DNA from 2 places in the Arthrobacter sp. NA-172 genome. Region 2 is predicted to be linked to the other one. Evidence: riboswitches for the same ligand, from Rfam matches in the RefSeq annotation. Region 2 holds a riboswitch; the other holds the start of a gene.
What was found. A riboswitch is a leader RNA that binds a small molecule or an ion and turns the genes downstream of it on or off. The one in region 2 is predicted to bind cyclic di-AMP.
Positions count from the first base shown of each region.

Region 1: another riboswitch for cyclic di-AMP. It lies ahead of ACF0H6_RS15940 (hypothetical protein); the one in region 2 lies ahead of ACF0H6_RS17125 (M23 family metallopeptidase).

Region 1 covers NZ_JBINOT010000003.1:403,889-414,231, reverse strand. The annotation lists gene ACF0H6_RS15955 (hypothetical protein) at 1-174, opposite strand, end outside; gene ACF0H6_RS15950 (response regulator transcription factor) at 512-1,252, shown strand; partial or broken gene ACF0H6_RS15945 (sensor histidine kinase) at 1,266-2,740, shown strand; cyclic di-AMP (ydaO/yuaA leader) riboswitch at 2,875-3,071, shown strand; gene ACF0H6_RS15940 (hypothetical protein) at 3,074-3,814, shown strand; gene ACF0H6_RS15935 (hypothetical protein) at 3,852-4,184, opposite strand; partial or broken gene ACF0H6_RS15930 (glycosyltransferase) at 4,086-5,433, shown strand; partial or broken gene ACF0H6_RS15925 (ArnT family glycosyltransferase) at 5,430-7,585, shown strand; gene ACF0H6_RS15920 (ArnT family glycosyltransferase) at 7,592-9,700, shown strand; gene ACF0H6_RS15915 (sodium:solute symporter family protein) at 9,901-10,343, shown strand, end outside.
Region 2 covers NZ_JBINOT010000003.1:644,551-654,893, forward strand. The annotation lists gene ACF0H6_RS17085 (DNA repair helicase XPB) at 1-278, opposite strand, end outside; partial or broken gene ACF0H6_RS17090 (helicase-associated domain-containing protein) at 289-2,750, opposite strand; gene ACF0H6_RS17095 (hypothetical protein) at 2,800-3,015, opposite strand; gene ACF0H6_RS17100 (cold-shock protein) at 3,247-3,630, shown strand; gene ACF0H6_RS17105 (DUF3027 domain-containing protein) at 3,638-4,213, shown strand; gene ACF0H6_RS17110 (MFS transporter) at 4,258-5,559, shown strand; gene serC (phosphoserine transaminase) at 5,649-6,779, opposite strand; gene ACF0H6_RS17120 (metal-dependent transcriptional regulator) at 7,119-7,814, shown strand; cyclic di-AMP (ydaO/yuaA leader) riboswitch at 7,940-8,147, shown strand; gene ACF0H6_RS17125 (M23 family metallopeptidase) at 8,150-8,968, shown strand; cyclic di-AMP (ydaO/yuaA leader) riboswitch at 9,099-9,280, shown strand; partial or broken gene ACF0H6_RS17130 (NlpC/P60 family protein) at 9,286-10,066, shown strand.

The sequences.
Region 1 (10,343 bases), 240 kb from region 2:
ACCAGCGGCAGGCTGCCCCGGCTGCTCGCCGGCAGGCTGGCCAGCGGCAGGCTCGGCCATGGGTGCCTGCTCGGCTACCGGCTGCCCAGCCTCATCGAGCGGACGGATCACCGGCTGCGGGTGCCGATTCTCCGGCTCGGAACCAGGTACGGAGGGGTTGTTTTGCTGATCCATGGTGTTCTCCATCGGAAATCGAGACTGTTTGGTCGTGATTGCTCTTGTCCCAAACAGCGTCAGCCGCTTTGCTGTGCGTTGCCTGTGTCAACCTGCAGGCCTTCCTGTGACCTAAGCGCACGTTGAGGTGGATTCTGCTGGATCATCCAAGGCAAACGCGCGGCGACGCCCGTAATCATGCGGATCGCCCCGCTGGACTGAGGAATGATCCAGCAGAATCCCACGCCGCTCCTCCCCGAACCGGCACAACCTCCGGACAGGTGGCTAGGCTGAGACTCACAGCGTGCTCACAGCATCGGCTAAGCACCGGCAAACCGGCAGACTGGAGAGTTGTCCCATGGCATCCTCGCACTCCATGACCAACAACCTTCCGCAGCTCACCCACCCGGACGGATCACCTATCCGCGCCCTTGTAGTGGACGACGAGCCCAGCCTCGCCGAACTCATGAGCATGGGCCTCCGCATGGCGGGCTGGTCCGTAGCTGTGGCGGGCGACGGACCCGCTGCGGTAAAGCTCGCCAAGGACTTCCGGCCCGATGTCCTGGTGCTGGACGTCATGCTTCCAGGGTTCGACGGCGTTGAACTCTTGGGCAGGATCCGCGCCTTTGCGCCTGAGGTACCCGCGCTCTTCCTCACCGCGAAGGACGACGTGCAGGACCGCATCGTGGGTTTGGCCGCCGGCGGGGACGACTACGTCACCAAGCCATTCAGCATGGAAGAAGTCCTGTTGCGCCTGCATCGCCTGGTCCAGCGCTCAGGCGTGGCCGCGATGGACACGGCCGAGCTGGTGGTGGGCGACCTGACTCTGAACGTCGACACCCGCGAAGTCTCTCGCGGAGGCGAAGAAATCCAGCTCACGGCAACCCAGTTCGAGCTCCTGCGCTACCTGATGGAAAACCCCAAGCGCGTGGTCAGCAAGGCCCAGATCCTGGACCGCGTGTGGGACTACGATTTTGGCGGCCAAGCCAACATCGTGGAGCTCTACATCTCCTACCTGCGCAAGAAGATCGAAGCCAATCACCTGCCGATGATCCATACCGTGCGCGGAGCCGGTTACGTCATCAAGCCTGCCGAATAGCCGGGGCGCAGTCATGTCCGCGCTCTCGGGTATCCCCCGCCAGACCGACCATCACTGGTTCAACCCTTCAACCTGGCACTTGCGCACGCGCCTGATCCTGGTCTCCATGGGACTTCCTGGTGGCCATCTGCGGGGCGGTTGGCGTGGTCAGCTACGCCTCCATGGACGTGTTCCTCACGAAGCAGCTCGACGATCAATTGATGCAGGCCTCGCATGGCCGCCCGCCCGTAGGCGATCCCAATGGACGGCCGGATCCGTTGGATGCCCGCGGTCAAAGCGTCGGCACCCTGAATGCGCGTATCCTCGGCGGGCAAGTAAGCAGCAACGATGGATTCTTGTCCTCCGACGCCACCCGCAAGCCCCTTTCGTCCAGCGACGCCGGCATCCTGTTGACGCTGCCCCAAGACGGGCATCCGGTTGATCGGACCCTCTCGAACGGCGGCTACCGGCTGGTGGCCACCAAGACCCCCTACGGCGACGTCATCATCACCGGCCTGCCTCTCGCAACGAAGGAGAACACCGAGGCCTCGCTCGTATGGACCATGGTGCTGGTTTCCTTGGGCGGGCTGGTGCTGATTGGACTCGCGGGAACTGTGCTGATCCGCCGCACCATGCGTCCCCTTGAGGAACTCTCCGACGTCGCCACGAAAGTGTCGAAGCTTCCGCTCGACGCCGGCGAAGTGGCACTCGCGGTGCGCGTTCCGCCGTCGGCGTCCCATCCGGGCACCGAGGTGGGAAGCGTCGGCCATGCTCTGAACCTCATGCTGGACAACGTCTCCAGCGCTTTGGAGGCACGCCAGCAGAGCGAAACCAAGGTACGACAATTCGTGGCCGACGCCTCGCACGAGCTGCGCACTCCGCTGACCGCCATCCGTGGCTACACCGAACTGCTGCGCATGACCGAAACGTTCACGGAAGACGGCCGGAAGTCGCTGGGCCGGGTTCAGAGCCAGTCCGAACGCATGACCACCCTCGTGGAAGACCTCCTTCTGTTGGCCCGGCTGGACGAGGGCAAAGCGCCCGTGTTCGGCGATGTGGACCTCACACAGTTGGTGATCGAAACCGTCAGCGATGAGAAAGTCATGGCACCCGAACACGTCTGGCAGCTCCGGCTTCCGGACGAGCCCCTCACGGTCCGCGGCGACACCACCCAGCTTCACCAGGTCTTGGCCAATCTGCTCTCCAACGCCCGCAAACACACGGAGGCCGGAACCACTGTGGTCACTGGAGTCATGCGCTCGGCCGATGGGAGCGCCGTAGTCACCGTGACGGACAACGGCCCGGGGATTGCGCCTGATTTCCAAGGCAGGATCTTCTCGCGCTTTGCCCGTGCCGACGCCGCCCGCTCCGGTTCCGAGGGAACATCCGGGCTGGGTCTGTCGATTGTGGAATCCATCGTCCAGGCCCACGGCGGCACCGTTGAAGTGGTCTCGCGGACCAGGCCGGACGGAGTTCGCCGTACGGCTTCCTGCACTCGGAGCCGCTTAGACGGATAAGCTACGAGGGCGGTGCGCGGCAAGCGCAAGTCGGCACACCGCCGTCGTGATCTCCGTTACTCAAATGTGACTTAAGCGAAAACCTCCTGTACCGTCGAATGGGTGCGCAGGATCATTCCGGCCACCTCCGGGTAGACGCCGAGCTCTGCCACTCCCCGGTGCCCAACACTCTAGGCAGAGACGGGGGACCCAGGTCTCCGGGCAAGCGCTCATGTTGAGCCGGCCCTAGGGGTGAAGCCGCAGCGCCACGATTCTCCGTGGCCACGGCCGGATGACCTCATCCGAATCCGACAGCTAACTCCGCAGGCGTTGAGAGGCAATCACCATGTCTGGTTCCAAGAATCAGTCGCGCTCTGTTGCGCGCCACCGCGGCGAACCTGCCCGGAAGAATAAGTCACGTTCCGCCCTGACACGGGCTGCCGCAAACCTCGGCACCACCCAACGCATGGCCGTTGTTGCCGGCGTTGTTGCTGTGTTCCTCGGCGCCGGGGCAGCCACCCATGCTGCCGGTCAAGCCATCAATGCCCAGGACATGAGCCGCACGTCCGATTCCGGTGCAGTTGCTCAGCAGAGTGCCGCCCCTTCCGCCGCGGCCACACCGTCGGCGAGCGCGAGCGCCAGTGCCACCCCGAGCGCCACGCCGACTCCGAGCCAGACGGCCACCCCCGCTCCAGCCGCCGTCGCGGCCCAGGCTGCCGCGCCCGTCGCGCCCGTCGCGCCCCCCGCTCCAGCGGCACCGGCCGCACCGGTCGCAGTCGATGATCCCTCCGGCGCCCAGGCCTACGCCGCCAGCATTCTTTCCTCCTACGGTTGGGGTCAGGGCGAGATGTCCGCCCTGACAACCTTGTGGAACAAGGAATCGGATTGGCGCACCACTGCCACCAATGCTTCCAGCGGCGCCTACGGCATTAGCCAGTCGCTGCCGGCCGAAAAGATGGCGTCCGAAGGGGCCGACTGGCAGACCAACTACAAGACTCAGATCCGCTGGGGCCTGAACTACATCAAGGAACGCTACGGATCTCCGTCCGCTGCGTGGTCCTTCCATTTGTCCCACAACTGGTACTAAGCCAAAAACCGCACAAAATACGTCGAGGTCCGTCCTTTCAAGGGCGGACCTCGACGTATTGTGGCCACTCAGTGATTCGCGACGGCGGCCGCACATCCACAGCCAGGTCACAGGTTCCGCCTAAAGCCTTCATATTCGCCAAGGCCACTCTGGATACATGACGCTCATCGAATCCACCTCCGGAACCCTGAAGGACCCCGCGGTGGTGCCGCCGGGCCTTACTACTCATCCCGCGATCCCCCTTCAGCGCAGCAGCGTGCGGCGCGCCCCCGTGGACACCCGCACCACCGTCCCGGTTCTCGATGTCACCATCCCCGTCTTCAACGAGGAACGCGACCTCGAAGAGTGCCTGCGCAGGCTTCACGGCCACTTGCGTGACTCCTTTCCGCACGGCTTTCGCATCACGGTGGCGGACAACGCCAGCACAGACGGCACTTTGAAAATTGCCGAACGAGTGGCCAGGGAATTGCCCGAGCTCGTGGTGGTCCACCTGGAGGAAAAAGGACGCGGGAACGCCCTCCGCAAAGTGTGGCTCGCCTCGCCGTCGCCGGTTCTGGCCTACATGGACGTGGACCTGTCCACGGATCTCGCCGCACTGGCGCCACTCTTGGCCCCGCTGATCTCGGGCCATTCGGACCTTGCCATCGGCACGCGGCTCACGCGCAACTCGCGGGTTGTGCGAGGCCCCAAGCGCGAATTCATTTCACGCAGTTACAACCTGATGCTGCACTCGTTCATGGGTGCACGTTTCAGTGACGCCCAGTGCGGGTTCAAGGCAATCCGGGCCGACGTGGCCCAGCAGATCCTCCCCTACACCATGGACAACTCGTGGTTCTTCGACACGGAGCTTCCTGGTCCTCGCCGAGCGCTGCGGCCTGCGGGTCCACGAAGTACCCGTGGACTGGATCGACGATCCCGATTCCAGCGTCGACGTGGTCCGCACCGCGCTGGCCGACATGCGTGGCATGGCCCGGCTCACCCGGGATCTGGTCTCCGGCCGCATCCCCATCCCGGAGCTGCGCGCCGCGCTCGCCAGGGGCCCGCTCCCGGCGTCGTCCCGCACCGCCGAACAGAGCCGGGGCAGCAGCCTCTTCGGGCAACTGGTCCGGTTCGCAGCGATCGGTGCCGCGTCAACCCTTGCGTATGTGCTGATCTTCCTGTTGTGCCGCGGCTTCATGGACCCGCAGTTAGCCAATTTCCTGGCGCTGCTCGTCACGGCCATCGCCAACACGGGCGCCAACAGGCGCTTCACGTTCGGCATCCAGGGCGGCAACCCTGTCAGGCACCACTTCGAGGGGCTGATCGTCTTCGGTATCGGCCTCGCGCTCACCTCCGGGGCCCTCTCCTTGGTGCATAGTACGACGACGCCGGACCGCTGGGGTGAACTCCTCACGGTGGTCGGAGCGAACCTCGCCGCCACTGCGATCCGCTTCCTCTTATTCCGCCTGTGGGTCTTCCGCCAGCCGACGGCGCAACTTCCACAAACGGGGCAGCTCTCACAAACGGCGCAGCGCCCACAAACGGCGCAGCCAATACAGCAGGCGCAGCCCTCCCAGGCAGAACAGCCGACTGAACCCATCGCAGAAGCCAGCACGCTCACAGAAACGGCAGCATCATGACCTCCACGATCTCTCCCGCGAGCGCAGAAACGGCCGGAACCGACGTTGCCGAGGCGGCCAACGGCCGCCGCTCAACCGGCCCCTCGACTCCCGGCACCACCGGACCCACTCCCCGATGGACCCGATACGCCTTTGGCCACCAGCCCCGCTGGGTACGGCCGTCCGCCGCCGGACTCCTCGTGGCCACCGCGTTCCTGTACCTCTGGAACCTCGCGGCCACCGGCTATGGAAACTCCTTCTACGCCGCAGCCATCCAGGCTGGCACCAAAGACTGGACGGCCTTGCTGTTCGGCTCGCTCGACGCCGGCAATGCCATCACCGTGGACAAGCCGCCGGCGTCGCTATGGATCCCCGCCCTGGTAGGCCGGATCTTCGGTTTCTCGCCGTTGAGCATGCTCGTACCCGAGGCGCTCATGGGCGTGGCCGCCGTCGGCCTCCTGTATTTGACGGTCAAGCGGGTGTCCGGTCCCGGAGCAGGCTTGATGGCCGGCGGCGCGCTGGCGCTGACCCCGGTGGCAGCCCTTATGTTCCGCTTCAACAATCCCGACGCCATGCTCACCTTGTGCTTGGTACTGGCGGCCTACTTCACTACCCGCGCGATCGAACGTGCAGGCTGGAAGTGGCTCGCAGCGGCGGGCGCCGTGGTGGGCCTCGCGTTCCTGAGCAAAATGCTGCAGGGTTTCCTGATTGTTCCGGGCCTTGGACTCGCCTACCTCTGGGCCGCGCCCACCACGCTGCGGCGGAGATTGCTGCACCTGCTCGGCGCAGTGGCCGGCATCGCAGTGATCGCGGGCAGCTACATCGTTCTTTTCCAGCTGACTCCCGTCTCGGCACGCCCTTACATGGCAGGCTCAACCACCAACAGCTTCCTTGAACTGACCTTTGGTTACAACGGGCTGTCCCGTATCACCGGCTCCGGCGGAGGCATGCCCGGTGGAGGAGGCGCTGGCGGCCCCGCCGGCGGCTTCGGTGGTGGCGGTGCGGGTGGCGGCAACACCGGCTTCGGTGGAACTGCCGGGATCACCCGAATGTTCGGGACGAGCTTCGGCGGTGAGGTCTCCTGGCTTCTGCCCACCGCACTGATCCTGCTTGTGGCCGGCCTGTGGTTCACCCGCAGGGAAGTCCGTGCTTCCCGCACCCGGGCCTCACTCATCTTGTGGGGTGGCTGGCTTCTGATCACCGCGGGGGTCTTCAGCTTCATGAGCGGCACTGTCCACCCGTACTACGCGGTAGCACTCGCTCCGGCCATCGCCGCTTTGGTGGGAATCGGCAGCGTGGAGCTCTGGCGTGGCCGCGGATATCTGCCCGCCAGGGATCGTCCTGGCAATAGTGGTCCTCGGCAGTTCCATCTGGTCCGCAGTTCTCCTGGGCCGCGACGCTTCATGGCTTCCGTGGCTTCGCATCGTGATCGTCATCCTCGGTGTGGTGGCGGCAGTGGCGATCCTGCTTCGCCTCGACTCCCTGCGCCCCACCCAGAATTCGGCCGGCCAGAATTCGGCTGCCCAGAATTCGACTGGCCAGAACCCCGCCGGCAGGTTCCGAAGCGCAGCGGCCGCCGCCGTCGTCGTCGTTTCCCTTCTGGCTGGCGGTCTCGGTACCGCAGCGTGGACCATCGCGACGGCGGCTACCGCCCACTCCGGTTCCATCCCGACGTCGGGTCCCGCCAGCGCCGCCTCGGGCGGCTTCGGAAACCGTGCCGGCGGGTTCGGCGCGCCGGGTCAGACAGGCGCACCGGGTCAGACAGGCGCAGCCGGTCAAACGGGCGCGCCCGGTGCCGGCGGCCAGGCCGCAGGGGGCCCCGGCTCCGAAGGAACGGCCGACTCCTCATTGACCGCATTGCTTACCTCAACCACCACCAAGTGGTCCGCGGCTGTTTCGGGGGCTACCCAGGCTGCCAGCCTCGAGCTCGCCACGAACACCAACGTGATCGCACTCGGTGGCTGGAACGGTGGCGATCCCTACCCCACGCTGGCAGAATTCCAGGACATGGTGTCCAAGGGCCAGATCAGCTACTACATCGCAGGCGGCGGCATGGGGGGCGGCGGTGGATTCGGAGGCCAAAGCGGCAGCTCCGAGGTGGCAAGCCTAGGTCCAGGCCAACTTCCAAGCCCAGACGGTTGGCAGCTCCACCGTCTACAAGCTGACAAAGTAGGGTCCGATGACTACTTCCGCTTCCACAGACACCGGTTCCAAGCCGGCGCAACCGGCTCCGCCGTCGGCGTTGGTAGATCCGGCACATCCCGAAGGGGACGCCCCGCGGAACCGGGGCCGGAACCGGGGCCGCGTCCGCCCCGGTTCCACGCGAAGCGGTACCGTCCGCGCCCATGACCCGCATGGTCTCCGGCACCGGCTGGAACTCGCGGGCGTACTCATCGCGACCGCGGTCTTGTATCTCTGGAACCTCGGCGCTTCCGGCTGGGCCAACCCGTTCTATTCCGCGGCAGCCCAAGCCGGTTCTCAGGACTGGACCGCCTGGTTCTTCGGATCGTCCGACGCCGCCAACTCCATCACGGTGGACAAGCCGCCGGCGTCGCTCTGGATCATGGACCTCTCGGTGCGGATCTTCGGGCTCAGCTCTTGGAGCATCCTGGTTCCCGAGGCCCTCATGGGAGTCGCCACGGCATGGATCCTGTACTTGGCGGTCCGGCGAGCCGCGGCCCCGGCCACAGGCGATCCGCGGCTCGCCCACCGGGCCGGGCTGCTGGCCGCCGCTGTCTTGGCCATCACCCCGGTGGCCACGCTCATCTTCCGGTTCAATAATCCGGACGCGCTGCTGGTGCTGCTCATGACCGCCGCAGGCTACGCCACGCTCAGGTCCATCCAAGACAACAAGCTGCGGTGGCTCCTCCTGGCTGGGGTATTCCTGGGCTTCGGATTCCTCACCAAGCAGCTCCAAGTACTGCTGGTGGTACCCGGGTTTGCGGTGGCCTACGTGGTTGCCGCGCAGGGCGGAGTGGGCCGTCGCCTCCTCCGCTTGCTCGGCGCCGGCGCAGCGATGGTGGTCGCGGCCGGTTGGTGGCTCGCCGTCGTCGAACTCATCCCGGCGAACATGCGGCCGTACATCGGCGGTTCCCAGAACAACTCGATCCTGGAACTGACGCTTGGCTACAACGGCCTTGGCCGGCTCAGTGGCCAAGAGACCGGCAGCGTCGGGGGCGGGAACGGCTGGGGGGTTCCCGGTCTCTTCCGGATGTTCAACAGCGAGTTCGGCGGCCAGATCGCATGGTTGCTGCCGTCCGTGTTGGTTCTTGGAGCGGGACTGCTGTGGCTGGGCCGGCGTGCCCCGCGCACGGATCCCGTCCGCGCCTCGGTGATCGTGTGGGGCGGGTGGGTGCTGGTCACCGGGCTTGTCTTCAGCTTCATGGCAGGCATCATCCACCCCTACTACGCAGTAGCGCTGGCTCCTGGGATCGCCGGACTTGCTGGCTTGGGCGGGGTGCTTCTGTGGCAACACCGCGCGCAGCTTGTCGCCGCGATAATGCTCGCCGTGGCAGTGGCCGCAGCCGGACTCACGGCGTTCGATCTCCTGGGCAGCACCGCCGCGTATGGTCCGTGGCTGCGCTGGCTGGTCCTGATGGGCGCCCTCGCAGCCGCAGCCGGCCTGCTGCCCGCGGGACGCTTCACCTCCCATATCCTTCAGCGCACGACGGCGGTGCTCGCCCTGACGGCGTCCCTTGCCGGTCCGCTGGCGTACTCCCTCTCTACCGCATCCGTGGCGCACAGCGGCGCGATCCCCAGCGCCGGTCCAACGACTACGTTCGGCGGTTTCGGTGGTGGTTTCGGCGGCCGGAACGGCTTCGGACAAGCCGGCCAGAACAACACAGGCCAAAACAACACTCCCCCGCAAGCTCTCCAGCAGCCGAGCACGCAGGGCGGCGCCTTTGGCGGTAACCGCCAAGGTGGGGGCATGGGCGGACTGCTCGGTGCCACCACGCCGTCGTCGGAATTGGTTACCGCGCTGAAAACCGGAGCGTCGAAGTACACCTGGGCGGCCGCCGTCGTAGGTTCCAACAACGCCGCCGGCTACCAACTGGCCACCGAACTGCCCGTCATGGCAGTGGGCGGCTTCAACGGCACGGACCCGTCCCCCACGCTCCAGCAGTTCCAGCAACTCGTGGCACATGGCAAGATCCACTACTTCATCGCCAGCGGGATGATGCAGGGCAGCAGTGGATCGGATGCTCCGGCCCAGATCGCACAATGGGTGGCTGCGAATTACCCGGCGCAGACCATCGGCGGAACCACGGTGTACGCACTGGCGGGCTGAGCGGGCTGAGCGGGCTGAGCGGGCTGAGCGGGCTGAGCGGGCTGAGCGGGCTGGGCGGGCTGACGCGGCGCTCTCGCGCCAGCTGAGGAGGACCCGGAAGAAAACTTTCAAAAAGACCCTTGTTTTGCAAACGTTTGCAGAGAAAAGTGGACGCCACTGCAGATCCCGTTTCCAAGCTTTCGTTGCATCAAGGAGGATGTATGAATTTCGCCGACTGGCTCGTTTTAGGGGCCTACTTCGTTGTCATGATTGGGATCGGCTGGTGGGCCAAGAGTCGAGTGAAAAACGCCGCGGACTTCTTCACAGCCGGCGGGAAGATGCCGTGGTGGCTGGCGGGAATCTCCCACCACATGTCCGGCTATTCGGCAGCTGTCTTCGTGGCCTACGCCGCCATCGCCTACACCACCGGTTTCGCACTGTATGTCTGGTGGGCGCTCACCATCACCATCGCCTGCCTTGTTGGCGCTGTCTTCTTCGCCCCGCGCTGGCCGCGCCTGAGGCAGCGTCTGGGAATCATCTCCCCGCTCGAATACCTGGCCACACGCTACAACCTGCCCGCGCAGCAGGTACTGGCTTGGTCCGGTGCCGCATTGAAAATCTTCGATGTTGCGGCAAAGTGGGCGGCCAGTGCGATCCTCCTGAA
Region 2 (10,343 bases):
TAGCGGGACATCGTCTCTTCGATATCAATCAACAGCGAGTGCGGAACCGGGAAACGGGAGTAGCGCAGCAGTGTGTCGAGAACTTTCTCGGCGTCGAGCCCCGCGGCGCGTGCATTCCATAGGCCCAACGGGGTGAGCCGGTAGCTATGGACGTGTTCGGGGGCGCGTTCCAGTTCGGCGAACGCCGCAATCGCGTGCCGGGCCTCGGTGGCGAGCTCGTGGTCGACTTCCAGCAGGATGGTTTTGTCGCTCTGTACGATCAGCGGACCGTCGCTCACTATCTGTTCCTCACTTGTGCGGATCGCCCACCGGTTCCACGTCGATAATGCGGTGGATGGACAAGACTTTTTCTGTGTCCCTCGCGGCGTCGAACACCCGGACGCGCCCGCCGGACACAGATACGGGAACAACTGTCTCGGTGTTGGAATTCCCCAAGCCGTCAACCACATTCATCGTGACCGCTTGCTTGAGGCGGATGGCCCTCTGCAACGTTTCGAGTCCCAGTTGCGTTGCCGCCTCACCCGTCGACTCGCTCTGGACCCCGCGATGGTGCCTGAGCACGGCAAGTTGGGCGTCGACGTCGTCGGCCGGTGGTGCAATCCTCGGCGCCGTGTAAACGGGGCGGACGCTGCCCGCCACCGCCGTCGTCCTCTTGTAGCGCACGACGGCGGACTCGGCCTCTTGCACGGCAGGCGACAGTCCCAGCTCGCGCAGCACCCTCGCGGTTTCCCGCGGGCTCGCCGAGGAGGTCAGCACGGTGGGGGCGATCCGGACAAGGCCCAGGCTTGCGGCACCCGGCTCGTGGACGAGTTCGGCAATCGCGGCCTCGTCATCGCTCTGGATGAAGCTAGGGCTACTGGCGACGCGAAGCCTGCCGTGCCGCGAGGCGATGTCCTTGATCAGGTATTGGAGCGGTTGTGGAACGTCGGTGGCGGAGTGGGCGCGCAGGAACGCGAGGATGGTCTCGGCATCCTGGCCGGCATCGAGCGCCCGCCGGATCGAATCTCCGGAGAAACGGAAGATGGTGGCCGGTCCTTTGCCTTCGGCCTCTGCCATGAGGAGCAGTTTTTCGCTCAATTCAGGCGCCAGGTATCCCGGGGCGACGGCGGTCAGGTCTGCCTGGAGCAAGACGTGGTTGACCGCAGCAGGCAAGTGTTCGCCAAGGATGCTGAGCGCCAGCTCTGGCTCTTCGGCGGCAATCGCGGAACCTAGCTGGGTGAGGGCTCCCGAACCCATAAGCCCCAGGATTTCCGCCTCGTGGAGGATGCCCCGGACCAGGGAGCTGAACCGCCGCGACATCCTGGGCTGGCTCCATTCGGCACGTTCCATGACGGCTTCGGCGTCGAGCACCGGGGCCTTGCCGTCCGGTGCCACGACCTCCCGGGTGAGCTCGTCGAGGATCTCGAGGATCCGCTTGCGGACCAGGGAGCATCGGGGCGTTGGGCCTCGGCGGACAATGCGTTGATGGCGTTTCCTGCGGAGCCCGAACGCGATCCTGTGGGCGCCGGGACGGGGAGTGTCTGCCCCACAAGCGACGGAGCGCGCTCGCTCGCAAGCCAGGCGTTGACCAGCCAGAGCCACTGTTCTTGGCGGGGGAGCGTGAGCCATTCCAATGACGGCGGCTGGACCCAGGTGGAGCTGTCCACGTCGAGGCGCAGCAAGCCGGAGAGGGCGCAAAGCTCCAGGATCAGGGCAGTCTCGGACATTTCCAGGCGGAGGCCGTCGGCCAGGCGCCTGAGCTCACGGATTCCTACCCCGCCGCTGCGCAGGGTAACCACGGGCTGCTCCCGGACCGCATGCAGGAGTTCGCCCACCAGCCGGAGTATCTCGGCGATGGCACCCATGGCGGCGTTCCGGCGCAGGGCGGCGCTTGTCTGGCCCAGTTCCGGCACGGGGGGTTTCAGGGTGAAATGGTCAACGATTGCGCCGCCGCGCAGGGATAAACCGACGCTGTGCGGCAGCTCGACATGGCTGGCGTCCAAGGGGACAAGCAGGCCGCGGGCCAAGAGCCAGTCCACGGGTCCGACGTCGCGGCCTTCATGCAGCACCGAGGCCTTCCGCTGCGCCTGCGGTACGGCACCCATGGCCCAGCCGCCGAACTTGTTGAGAAGAGGACGGGTGCGCAGCGGGGCTTCGGAGAGGATGTGCTCGAGATTCTCCGGCGTCGACGTCCAGCGCTGCAATGCCAGTGCCGCGTCCATCGGGGTTGTGGCAGCCAGGACGTTAGCCCCACTCTGGTGAAGCTCGGAAACGAGCTGAACTATGCGCTGGGCGAAGGCCGGTTGCAGCCGGACCAGCTCGGTGTAGCTGCGGCCCAAACCGGCAGGGTAGATCCCGATGACGTCCTTGAGGCTGCCCACGGGTAGGTAGAAGCGTTGCCGTCCGGGATTGTGCACTGTGGCTGGCGGATCGGCGCGGTGGATGAGTGCCAGATCCTGGAGTTTGTTCAAAATCGGTTCAAGGGCGGCAAGCGTGCTGCCGTTGATGCACTTTTTCAATCCCGCCGCGGAGGCGCTGTGGCCCGTGTCGGCGTTGGTGCAGAGGTGCAGGGTCTCCAGTACCTGCATTTCCGGCTTGTTGAGCCGTTCGAGGGCCCGTTGCACGCTGACCCGTGCGCTCGCCCTCGCTGCGAGTGCCGCGAAGTCCGGGGCGATGGGGGAGATGAGGTCCGGCCGCGCGGCAAACAAGGCCCGCAGCGAATCGTCGCTGCGCGCTTCCAGTTCCTTGCTGAGCGCGCGAATGAGGGACATCAGTTCAACGTTACCGCCAGCCGGGCCCGCCGTCGGGCTTTCCGGCGGCTCATTGCCGACGCCGTGCCCACACCGAGTCGAGCACCAACGCTGCCATCAAAATAAAGGCGACCGGCAGCCCGTACAGAGCGGTGGATGTCACCCAGACCGGCGCCACGTTGTTGCCCAAAGCGATCGCCATCACAGCGGCCACGGCTGCCAAGGACAAGACCGCGACGACGGCGGCAACGATCACGAGCGGGCGGCGGTAGCCGTGGGGAATCATGTAAGCAACGCTAACAGTCCCGCACCCCATCCGGTCCTCTGTGTCCGGGGTGAACAAGGGCGGCGGGATGTTCGTTCGCGGACCCAAAGCGCGAATCCGTGGCCGGGCAGGATAACCTTGAAGCAATAGACCAACACGGACCAGGCAGTTACCCCTATTCCCGCAGTATCCTGCGGATGCGGTGACGTGCCGGACGTGTCTCCCAAAGTAAGAACGAAGAAGGTTGATTACGTGCCCACCGGCAAGGTCAAGTGGTATGACAAGGACAAAGGCTTCGGATTCCTCGCTGCAGAGGATGGCCAGGAAGTATTCCTCCCCAAATCCGCGCTGCCCGAGGGCGTAGCGGAGCTCAAGGCAGGGACCCGTGTTGAGTTCGGCGTTGCCGACGGCCGCAGGGGAGCCCAGGCGCTGGGCTTGCGCGTGCTGGACAAGTTGCCGTCCATCGCCAAGGCCAAGCGCATGAACGCCCGTGAGCTCGCGCCAGTGGTGCAGGATCTCGTTTCCGTCCTCGACAACCTTTCGGGCACGTTGTCCGCCGGCAAGTACCCCGAGGGTGCCAAGGGGAAGGCCATCGCCGCAGCCCTCCGCAAGGTTGCCGACGAGCTGGAAGCCTAAAACTGCCATGACATCGGAATCCGCAGAAGCCGTTCCTGAAGTGGCCGGATTTGATGCCGTTGCTGGAGCGGCAGGAACGGCAAGAACGGCTGGCCCCGCTGAGCGGAAGCCGGCCGCGGCGAAACCTCGCACCGGCATCCCTGTGTGGCGGGTCGGCAAGCCGGATGCCTTCCTGGCGGCCGCCGTCGACGTCGCCCGCAATGCCGTGGAATCCATCGCAAATCCGGGTGAAGTAGGGCCGCCCATTGCTGCGCGCTCTGAAGGTGAACGCCTCGTCACGCACCTGTTCGAATCGCAACTCGCCGGTTACGGCGGTTGGCAGTGGTACGCCGTCGTGACCCGCAACTCGCGTTCAAAAGTTGTCACGGTCAGTGAGCTCGGCCTGCTGCCGTCGGAGGACTCGATCCTCGCGCCGGAATGGGTTCCTTGGGCAAAGCGCGTCCGTCCTGAGGACGAAGCGGCTGAGGAGCAGGGCGAGGACGCCCTTGCTGAAGGCAGCTCTGTTGATGGGGACAGCTCCGGCAATGGGGACAGCGACGCTGACGCCGAAGAAGCGGACGACGACGAAATCGAGGCTGACTAGCCGTTGAGGGACCCAGCGAGTCAATTCTTTGAAGGTGGAACCTAATGTCCACCTTCAAGTCGCTGGGTGTCCTTAACTACCGCATTTGGTTCCTCGGCGCCCTTGTTTCCAACATCGGCACGTGGATGCAGCGGACAGCTCAGGACTGGCTGGTTTTTGCCCATCTGAGCAACCACGATGCCGGCGCCATGGGCGTTACCTTGGCCCTCCAATTGGGTCCGCAGCTGTTCCTGGCCCCACTGGCCGGACTGCTCGCCGACCGCTACAGCCGGCGCAGGCTCTTGGTCATGACACAGTCGGCCATGGCTCTGCTGAGCGCTGGATTAGGAATCCTGGTGCTCAGCGGCGCCGCGCAGTTGTGGCATGTCTATGTATTCGCACTGTTGCTCGGCATTGTCTCGGCCCTTGACGCTCCCGTTCGCCAGACCTTCGTCTCGGAGCTGGTCACGGATGACTACCTCGCCAATGCCGTGGCCCTGAATAGCGCCTCCTTCAACGTGGCCCGCATGATCGGTCCGGCCGTGGCCGGCATTTTGACAGTTGCCGTGGGTCCGGGCTGGGTGTTCATGATCAACACCCTGACGTTCCTAGCGATGCTTGGCGCAATCCGGGCCATCCCCCTCGCAACCCTGCGCGTCCAGCCGCGGGCGGCCGCTGGCAAAGGCCGCATCCGTGAAGGACTCCGCTACGTGCGCAACCGGCCGGACATCATGGTGGTCCTGGTCGCGATCTTCATCATGGGCACCTTCGGCTTGAACTTCGTCCTCTTCATTGCGGCCATGGTCGGGACGGAATTCGGCATGGACGCGGGCGCCTTCGGGCTGCTCAACTCCATCATGGCAATCGGCTCGGTCGCGGGCGCGCTGCTGGCCGCCCGGCGTGGCCGGCCGCGGATGCGGCTCATCTTCGCGGCATCCGGCGGGTTCGGCATCGCGAGTGGCTGCGCTGCCTTGGCCCCGAATTACACCATGTTTGCCTTGGCCCTGATTCCGTGCGGGCTGTTCGCCTTGACCATGATCACGAGCGCCAACGGCTATGTGCAGTCAACAACGGAACCTGTCATGCGCGGCAGGGTCATGGCGCTCTACATGGCCATCTTCATGGGTGGAACCCCCATCGGGGCGCCCTTTGTCGGCTGGGTGTCCAACGTGGCCGGGCCCCGCTGGGCTGTCGGCGTCGCTGCAGCCGCCGGCGCCAGCACCGCCGTCGTCGGCATCATTTGGATCGTCCGCGCCCGGCAACTGAGGCTCCGCTTCGATCGAAGCGCCCGCGGATTGCGGTTCTTCCGTCTGGAGAGCCGGCCAGTCCAAGGCGGGGACGACGACGGCGACCCGCAGTTCACGTAACGGGCTGCGCCCTTCAATCGAACAGCGCCTATTAGCCAAAAGCGCCGGCGGGAAGGTTCCCGTCGGCGCTTCAGGCGTAGGTCGGCCCGTTACTTCTTCAGTTCGCCTACCACGAAGTCGATGCTGGCGAGCAGCGCCGAAACATCGTCCGGGTCGATGGCCACGAAGGTGGCGATGCGCAGTTGGTTGCGGCCCAGCTTGCGGTACGGCTCCGTGTCAACGATTCCGTTGGCGCGCAGCACCTTGGCGATGGCCGCGGCGTCGATCGAATCATCGAAGTCGATCGTGGCAATGACGTTGGAGCGGTCCTCGGCCTTGGCCACGAACGGGGTGGCGTACTCGGAGGCCTCGGCCCAGTTGTAGATGCGGCTCGCGGAGTCTCCCGTGCGTCCGGAAGCGAAGTCCAGGCCGCCATTGCTGTTGAGCCACTGAACCTGCGCGTCCAGAGTCACTAGAGTGGACAGGGACGGCGTGTTGTAGGTCTGGTTGAGCTTCGAGTTGTCGATGGCCGTCTGGAGATCCAGGAAATCGGGGATCCAGCGGCCACTTGCCTTGATGCGGGCGGCTCGCTCGAGGGCTGCGGGGGAGAAGAGGCCGAGCCACAGGCCGCCGTCGGAGGCGAAGTTCTTTTGCGGTGCGAAGTAGTACACGTCGGCTTCAGCAACATCGACATCCAGGCCGCCGGCTGCAGAGGTCGCGTCCACCAGGATCAGCGCGCCGTCGTCGCCGCCCTGGACCCGCTTGACCGGGGCGGCCACGCCCGTGGACGTTTCGTTCTGCGGCCATGCGTACACGTCCACGCCTGCCTCGGCCTGGGAAACCGGACGCGTTCCGGGTTCCGATTTGATGATGGACGAGGCCTCGAGGAAGGGGGCCTTGTTGGTGGCTGAGGCGAACTTGGAGCCGAACTCGCCAAAGGAGAGGTGCTGGGCCTTCTTTTCCACCAAGCCGAAGCTGGCGATGTCCCAGAACGCGGTGGAGCCGCCGACACCGAGAATCACCTCGTAGCCCTCGGGTGCACGGAAGAACTGGCTCAGGCCTTCGCGGACGGACCCCACCAGGTTCTTGACCGGTGCCTGGCGGTGAGAGGTACCGAGGATCGTTGCCGAGGCCGCGGAGAGGGCCTCGATCTGCTCCGGGCGGACCTTGGAGGGGCCGGCGCCGAAGCGGCCGTCCTTGGGCAGCAAATCGGCAGGGATAGTGATGCTGTTGTCGCTCACGGGATGCTCCAATGGTGAAGTAGCGGCCTAGATGGGTCGTGGCAGGTGGCAAGCTGCCCCCTTCGACTTCCCAATTCTGCCTGACCCTGCACGCCCGGGCAGAAACGAAGCTGTCATAGTCCACCACGTGGAAAGCAATTGTTTCGCCGGGCACAGGATGGCACGGCGTACCGGGCGCTCGACAGGCGCGGAAATTATCCGGAGTAATTCCAAATAAGCTAAGCTTGGAGCTGGCGCCCGGACCGGGACCGCCGGCGGTCCGGCCACCTGATCGACCACTAAGGCGGCTGCGGTACGGTAGAAAATACGCAAGATACTGTGCTCGAGGAGCTGAGCTGGATGACGGATCTGATCGATACCACTGAGATGTATCTTCGGACCATTTTGGAGCTTGAAGAAGAGAACATCGTGGCTCTTCGCGCACGCATCGCGGAGCGCCTGCGGCACTCCGGTCCCACCGTTTCGCAGACGATCGGACGGATGGAGCGTGACGGTCTGGTGATTGTGTCCAATGATCGGCACCTTGAGCTGACTGAAGCGGGCCGGAAACGCGCCACCGAGGTCATGCGCAAGCACCGGCTCGCCGAACGGCTCCTGGCGGACGTCATCGGCCTGGACTGGGCCTATGTCCACGATGAAGCGTGCCGCTGGGAGCATGTCATGAGTGAGCGCGTGGAACGGCGGATTTATGAGCTGCTGGACCACCCCACGGATTCGCCCTACGGCAACCCCATCCCCGGACTCGAAGCGCTGGGTGGAGCCGCGTCCCACGCCTTTACGGATGGCGTGGTCAACCTTCTTGACGCGATGAATGAATACTCACCTGAAAACCGGGTCACCGTCAGCCGTCTGGCTGAACCGATCCAGGTGGAACCGGAACTTCTGGTGCAGCTCGACGAGGGCGGAATCCGCCCCGGTGCCAGGGTTTCCCTGGAACGCGTAGGGGAGTACATCTCGGTTCGTGTGCCCAATATCGACGGCGCGCTGGAGCTGCCGCCTGAGGTTGCGTCGCACGTATTCGTCACGGTCGCCTAGCCGGCCCGGCGATGCGAGCGGCAAAGATAACGAAATTATTACCACGGGGCTTAATCCCCTAGAGTTAAATACCGGCGCCGATACCAAAGCGTTACCTGATCCGAAGCCGAGTTCTGCCAGTGGATCAGGTGGATTAGTCCATTCACTGGCAGAAGCGGAGGAACCACCATCGGCGGTCGAAAGACGGCCTTGGGGTGAAGTCCGCAGCGGAAGTGCAACCAGCGCAAGGCCCCTCCGGGTAGCTTGCGCTTCGCGCCCTTCGCGCGGACCGGGTCCACGATCTCTCTGGCCCGAATCCGACAGCTAACTTCGCAGGCTTGCCAGAGAGGAACACTTTGACCACGCAGAACACCAGGGGCCGCAGGCGCGCGTCCGGTCCTACTGCTGAGCTGCGGAGCACGCACGACGTTGCCCAGGGCCGGCCCCGCGATCCCCATCGCGAACTTCGCCGGCGCAAAGGTCCCTTGCGGCAGATGGCCGAATTCGCCGCCGCGAGCGGAGCAGGACAGAAGGCCGGAGTGGCCCTTGCTACTACGGGCCTCATCCTGACGGTCGCCATGCCGGGCACCGGCGCCATGACGGCCGCGGCCGAATCGAACCACGCCGCCTCGGCCGTGGGCACCCAGCCCGAGATTCCCGCCGCGGCAAGCGCCACGATCGACTTCAGCCGTGCTGCGGTCTCCACCACGGCGGATCCGGACACCAGGCTCAAGCAGCTCTTGAGCGCGCAGTCCGTCGGCACCATCAAGACGTCGTCCTCCAAGGGCGCCCTGGGGGCGCCGCTGGACACCCTGACCACGGCCTCGCCTTTCGGTTACCGGGTGAATCCCATCACGGGCGGTTTGGGGGAGTTCCACCGGGGCCAGGACTTCGTGGCCCAGTGCGGCACCCAGGTTCATGCGGCCGCGGCCGGCAAGGTCACTTTTGCCGGCTGGCATCCGTATGGCGGCGGAAACCGCATTGTGGTGGACCATGGCAACGGCCTGGAAACCACGTACAACCATTTGTCTTCGTTTAACGTCCAGGTGGGCCAAACGGTCAGCCGCGGCGATGTCATCGCATTGAGCGGCACCACCGGCGCCTCTACCGGCTGCCACCTCCACTTTGAAGTCATGGTCAACGGCGACGTCGTTGACCCTTTGGGCTGGCTGTAGCCAATCCGATGGAAGTCTCTCGCATGCTTGTCACACGCCGTGACCTGAATGTGACTTTTAGTTAAAACTCATGTACCGTCTTACACGCATCAACTTTTAGAGAGTTGTTGCACTCGGGTGGATTGCCTAGCTCTGCCACTGCCCGAGGTTCCGTTCGCAAAACATCGTCTGGCAGAGGCGGGGGACCCACTTTTGGTCATCTTCACCGATGGCCTTGGGGTTAAGTCGCACGACTTCCGAGAGGGAGAAGTGTGGCCGGATGACTCCCATCCGAATCCGACAGCTTACCTCGCGGGCATAGGGAGAGGCCTCTTAACGTGTCTTCACGCTCTACTGTCGCGCGCCACCGTGCCGCGGTCACCAAGACCAACTCACTTGCCGTTATCGCCAAGTCTGTCGGCAGCAACGCCGGTGGCGTAGGCCGTCAGGCAGCCGTCATCGCGGCTGCTTCCGGCCTGGTGCTCACTAGCGGTATCGCAGCCAACGCTGCAGAAACCAACGTCCCCCGCGAATCGACGTCGACCTCCGCCCTGGAAGTCCAGTCCATCGCCCAAGCCAGCATTTCGGCAGACTCCTCCGTGGCCATCAAATACGAGCGCCCCGCGGTCTCCACCGAAGCTGCTCCGGTGGTCGCGGCTCCGGTTGTCGCAGCTCCGGTTGCCACCCAGGAAGCTGCTCCGGCTCCGCAGGCTGCAACGGGTGCCGCTGCCGGCTCCTCAACGCTTTCTGTGACCGCTGCTGTTTCACCCGTCACCAAGGTTGCCAGCGGCAAGGGCGCAGCGATTGCTGCCGCAGCTTACGCCCAGCTTGGCGTTGCCCAGGATCTGCACCGCCCTGGCTTCGAACTCCCTGGCCGCTGTGGGCATCAACTTCCACGGCTGGCCGGCAGACTACCTCTCCCTCGGCCGTACGGTCAGCGCTGCTGAAGCTCAGCCTGGAGACTTGGTCTACTACCAGAACGGTGGCATGGGCAAGGCCCACATCGCCGTTTACGTCGGCAACGGCATGGCAGTCCACGGCGGCTGGAACGGTGGAACCACCGCCCTGTACAGCGTCAACATCGGCTCCGGCCCGGTCTTCATCCACGTTGGTGGCTAAATAGATTTGCCGGAACATCCCCGCTGGCTTTGGCCGCGGGGATGTTCTGTTTTAACCGGAGTGCGCCAAATCGACGCACCCAGTGCCTCGCGACGCGCAAAATACTTGCGGGGGCGCTAAATCCCTGTCGCCACTGGAATTCACGCGTCGAAATCCATTTGCCGTGTCGCTCAGCGCTTGCGCGGGGTTACAGGCCGGGTGGGAGCAGCAGCCATCCCAGGAACGCGTCCAATTCAGCCCTCCGGATCACGTCGGGGCGTTCACCCGACCGGGAAGC